DNA from 2 places in the Streptomyces sp. NPDC004721 genome. Region 2 is predicted to be linked to the other one. Evidence: riboswitches for the same ligand, from Rfam matches in the RefSeq annotation. Region 2 holds a riboswitch; the other holds the start of a gene.

Region 1 (2,383 bases), on a different contig from region 2:
TTCTGCGGCCGCACGACCTCGTGGCCGGCCTTGAAGGCGGTGGACACCGGCGAGCAGCCCTCGGCCTGGGCACCGAAGACCTTGTACGGCTTGTCCTCGACCAGCCCCAGCTCGATCAGCTCCCGCAGGCCCTTGTCGACCTTGGTGAGCTGGGAGCCCGAGGCGATCGGGACGACGATCTGGTCCGGCAGCCGCCAGCCGAGCTGCTCGCAGATCTCGTACGCCAGCGTCTTGGAGCCCTCGGCGTAGTACGGCCGCAGGTTGACGTTGACGAAGCCCCAGCCCTCGCCGGCCGGATCGCCGATCAGCTCGGAGCAGAAACGGTTCACGTCGTCGTAGTTGCCCTCGATGCCGACGAGTTCGCCGCCGTAGATCGCGGCCATCACGACCTTGCCCTGCTCCAGGTCGTGCGGGATGAACACGCAGGAGCGCAGCCCGGCGCGGGCGGCCGCGGCGCCGACGGCACCGGCCAGGTTGCCGGTCGAGGAGCAGGAGAGGGTCGTGAAGCCGAAGGCGCGGGCCGCCTCCAGCGCCTGGGCGACCACGCGGTCCTTGAAGGAGTGCGTCGGGTTGCCGGAGTCGTCCTTCACGTACAGGCCGCCGGTCACCCCCAGTTCGCGGGCGAGGCGGTCGGCCCGGACGAGCTTGGTCCAGCCCGGGTTCAGGTTCGGCTTGCCGGCGACGTCCGCGGGGACGGGCAGCAGCGGCGCGTAGCGCCAGATGTTCGCGGGGCCCGCTTCGATCCTCTTGCGCAGCTCCTCGGTGTCGTAGGCCGAGAAGTCGTAGGCGATCTCCAGCGGGCCGAAACACTCCTCGCAGGCGAAGACCGGGCCGAGGGGGACGCGGTGACCGCACTCGCGGCAGCTCAGCGCCGCTGCGGGACCGAGGTCCACGGTGGAGTCGGTGCTGCTTACAACGGTCTGCACAGCCATGTGAGGCGAGGCCCTTTCTCCTCATCTTCCTCACGACGCATCTCGCCGTGAGACGGATTTGGCACCTTCCCTAGCCGGGAGCCTCGCGAAGACGATCGGCTGTGCACGCACAGCAGTCGATACGAGAACCGGCTGGAGGGTTGCCGGGGCTTCATCGGGCCGTGTCCCTCTGCCCCTCTGGATGAGCTGTATTCGGTTGTGACGCGGAGGTGACCCCCGGCATGGGATGGTCGTCCGCGTTGTTCAGACTGTAACGGAAGGCCAGGACGGCTGAGTCAGTCGTCCGAAGCGCGAGACAACAGTGAGGAGCCGCTGACCGTGCTGGAAGAAGTCGAGCGCTGGCTGGCCACCCGCTCCTGGTCCGTGGCCGACCGGCCGCTCCACCAGATCCTGGCGGCCAAGCAGCGCACCGGCCAGTCGGTCTCCGTCGTGCTGCCCGCGCTGAACGAGGAGGCGACGGTCGGCGACATCGTCGCGGTGATCCGCCGCGACCTCGTGGAGCGGGCGCCGCTCGTCAACGAGATCGTCGTCGTCGACTCGGGCTCCACCGACCGCACCTCCGAGGTGGCCGCCGCCGCGGGTGCCCGCGTGGTGCACCGCGACGAGATCCTGCCGCGCCTGCCGGCCGTGCCGGGCAAGGGCGAGGTCCTGTGGCGCTCCCTGCTGGTCACCCGCGGGGACGTCATCTGCTTCGTCGACGCCGATCTGCGGGAGTTCTCCTCCGACTTCGTCACCGGCATCGTGGGCCCGCTGCTCACCGAACGCGACGTCGACCTGGTCAAGGCGATGTACGACCGGCCCTTCACCGTGCCCGGCGGGCACACCTCCGAACCGGCCGCGACCGGGCAGGCCGGACAGGGCGGGCGGGTCACCGAGCTGATGGCACGCCCGCTGCTCAACATGCACTGGCCGCAGCTGGCCGGCTTCGTGCAGCCGCTCGGCGGCGAGTACGCGGCCCGCCGCTCACTCCTCGAACAACTGCCCTTCCCGGTCGGCTACGGCGTCGAGCTGGGCATGCTGGTCGACGCGCTGCACCTGGTGGGCCTGGACGCCCTCGCCCAGGTCGACGTCGGGGTGCGCAGGCACCGGCACCAGGACGGACAGGCGCTCGGCCGGATGGCCGCCGCGATCTACCGCACCGCGCAGCTGCGCCTGGCCCGCGGCCACCTCGTGCGCCCCTGCCTCACCCAGTTCGTCCGCGGCGAGAACGGCTTCGAGCCGCGGACGTACGACGTGGACACGGAGGAGCGTCCGCCGATGGCCGAGATCGCGGAGTACGCGGCCCGGCAGGTGGCGTGAAACACCGGCCCCACTCGCCGTACGCCGGCTACGAAGCGGAACCGTACGTTTGAGCGTTTCGGGGCCGGGCTAAGTTGAGGCGTATGGCTTCTACGCACGGTGCCGAGGTACTGGTCGCGTCCAATCGCGGCCCGGTTTCGTACGAGGTGCGC
Region 2 (2,383 bases):
GTCGCGCAGGAGGCCGGAATCACCTTCTGCTTCGCGATCAAGTTCCATCCGGCGCTGCGCCACGCGGGCGCCGCCCGCGGCCAGTTGGCCATCCGCACGGTCTTCAACGTGCTCGGCCCGCTGACCAACCCGGCCAGGGTGCGGGCCCAGGCCGTCGGGGTGGCGGACCCGCGCATGGCACCGGTGGTCGCAGGCGTCTTCGCCGAGCGCGGCCACTCCTCCCTGGTCTTCCGGGGCGACGACGGCCTCGACGAGCTCACCACGACCGCCACCTCCCAGGTCTGGATCGTCCGGGACGGCAGGGTGACCCAGGAGCGCTTCGACCCGCGGGACGTCGGCATCGAACTGGTGCCCGTGGAGGCGCTGCGGGGCGGTGACGCCTCGTACAACGCCGAGGTGGCCCGGCGCGTGCTGGACGGAGAGAAGGGGCCCGTACGGGACGCCGTCCTGCTGAACTCCGCGGCGGCGCTGGTGGCCCTGAGGCCGGGCCCGGGCACCCTCGCCGAACAGATCCGTACCGGTATGGACCGTGCGGCGGAGTCGATCGACTCCGGGTCCGCCAAGCGCACGCTGGAGCGCTGGGTGGCCGTCAGCAACGCCTGAGACCCGGCCCTTCCGTCGCACGGCGCAGTCCACGATCCGGACTGCGCCTTGCGCGTGGAAGATCGTGTGGCAGGATGCTGAACCAGGTCATGAGTGACAGCCATGTGGCCCCGGCCGGCTGTCCGGCAACCCTCCGTCCGTGGCGGGGTGCCCCGGGTGAAGACCAGGCCGTAGGCAGCGAGGCCTACGGCAAGCGCGGACCCCTCGCACTCCTTCGAGTGGACACAGTCCAGGGGTCCTGGTCGACGAGGGAGCCTTCCGTGAGCAAGCGAATGCGCTAGGGCCTGTCGCCCCCGAGGCCGCAGAGCCCCGCCACCGCGCTTTCCCCCTTCACCCTTCCCCACGCTCGAGCCGTGTCTGCTCGCGTGGTGATTCCGCCTGCTTTCACGGGAGTTCACCCATGTCCGTCTCCACCGTCTCCACCGTCTCCACCGTCGCCGCCGACCAGTCCGTCTGTGCCCCGCTGCCCGTGCTGGGCCGGGACGTCACCGTTCCGCTCGTCACCGGCGGGGAGGTCACCTACGCGGCGCTCGACTACGCGGCCAGCGCGCCCGCCCTCCAGCGCGTCTGGGACGACGTGGCGGCGTACGCGCCCTACTACGGCAGCGTCCACCGCGGCGCCGGCTACCTCTCCCAGCTCTCCACCGACCTGTTCGAGAACGCCCGGAAGACGGTCGCGGAGTTCCTGGACTGCCGTGCGGAGGACCAGGTGGTCTTCACCCGGTCCACCACCGACTCCCTCAATCTGCTCGCCCGCGCGCTGCCCGCGGACTGCCAGGTCTTCGTCTTCGAGACCGAGCACCACGCCTCGCTGCTGCCGTGGCGGGACGCGCGGGTGACCTGCCTCGACGCCCCGCGCACCCCGGAGCGGGCCGTGGCGACCCTGGAGCGGGCCCTCGCCGGCCGCGACCCCCAGGGCCCGGCCCTGGTGTGCGTCACCGGAGCCTCCAACGTCACCGGCGAGCTGTGGCCCGTACGGGAGCTGGCCGCCGCCGCCCACGCGCACGGCGCCCGGATCGTCCTGGACGCCGCCCAGCTCGCCCCGCACCACCCGGTGTCCGTCCGCGACCTCGACGTCGACTGGGTCGCCTTCTCCGGCCACAAGCTGTACGCCCCCTTCGGCTCCGGCGTCCTGGCCGGCCGCGCCGACTGGCTGCGTGAGGCCGAGCCGTACCTCGCGGGCGGCGGGGCGAGCCGTACGGTGGCGCGGCGCGCCGACGGGTCCGTGGACGTGAGCTGGCACGAGTCGGCCGCCCGCCACGAGGCCGGCTCCCCGAACGTCATCGGCGCCTACGCCGTGGCCTCGGCCTGCACGGCGCTGACGGAGGCCGGCTTCGACGACCTCGTCGCGCGCGAGCGGTACCTGATCCGCAAGGTGCGGGCGGGTCTCGCCGAGGTGCCCGAGGTCAGGGTGCTGTCCCTGTTCGGCGACGACGCCCCGCGGGTCGGCGTGATCTCCTTCGTCGTGGCGGGCTGGAACAGCTCCCACTTCGCCGCCGCCCTCTCCGCCGAGTACGGCATCGGCGTCCGCGACGGCCTCTTCTGCGCCCACCCCCTGGTCCGCACCCTGCTGGGCGGCGATCCGCAGAGCCAGGGCGAGTGCGGCGCGCCCGAGGCCGCCCCGGGCGAGAAGTCCCTCAACGCCATCCGCGTGAGCTTCGGCGCGGGCACGCCCGACGAGCACGTGGACCGCTTCGTGGCGGCGGTGCGGGAGCTGGTCAGGGACGGCGCGAAGTGGACGTACCGCACGGAGGACGGCCGCTGCGTGCCCGCGGTGTGA

The links. Region 2 has a riboswitch for S-adenosylmethionine ahead of ACWEK3_RS14285 (aminotransferase class V-fold PLP-dependent enzyme). Riboswitches for the same ligand answer to the same signal wherever they lie in the genome.
Region 1: linked by a shared signal. The riboswitch ahead of thrC (threonine synthase) and the one ahead of ACWEK3_RS14285 (aminotransferase class V-fold PLP-dependent enzyme) in region 2 are both predicted to bind S-adenosylmethionine.

What each region holds. Positions count from the first base shown of each region.
Region 1 is NZ_JBSGBZ010000042.1:20,385-22,767, forward strand. It holds gene thrC (threonine synthase) at 1-932, opposite strand, end outside; SAM riboswitch class I at 951-1,120, opposite strand; gene ACWEK3_RS30365 (glucosyl-3-phosphoglycerate synthase) at 1,251-2,231, shown strand; gene ACWEK3_RS30370 (alpha,alpha-trehalose-phosphate synthase (UDP-forming)) at 2,315-2,383, shown strand, end outside.
Region 2 is NZ_JBSGBZ010000013.1:3,274-5,656, reverse strand. It holds gene trpD (anthranilate phosphoribosyltransferase) at 1-603, shown strand, start outside; SAM riboswitch class IV at 689-805, shown strand; gene ACWEK3_RS14285 (aminotransferase class V-fold PLP-dependent enzyme) at 1,004-2,383, shown strand.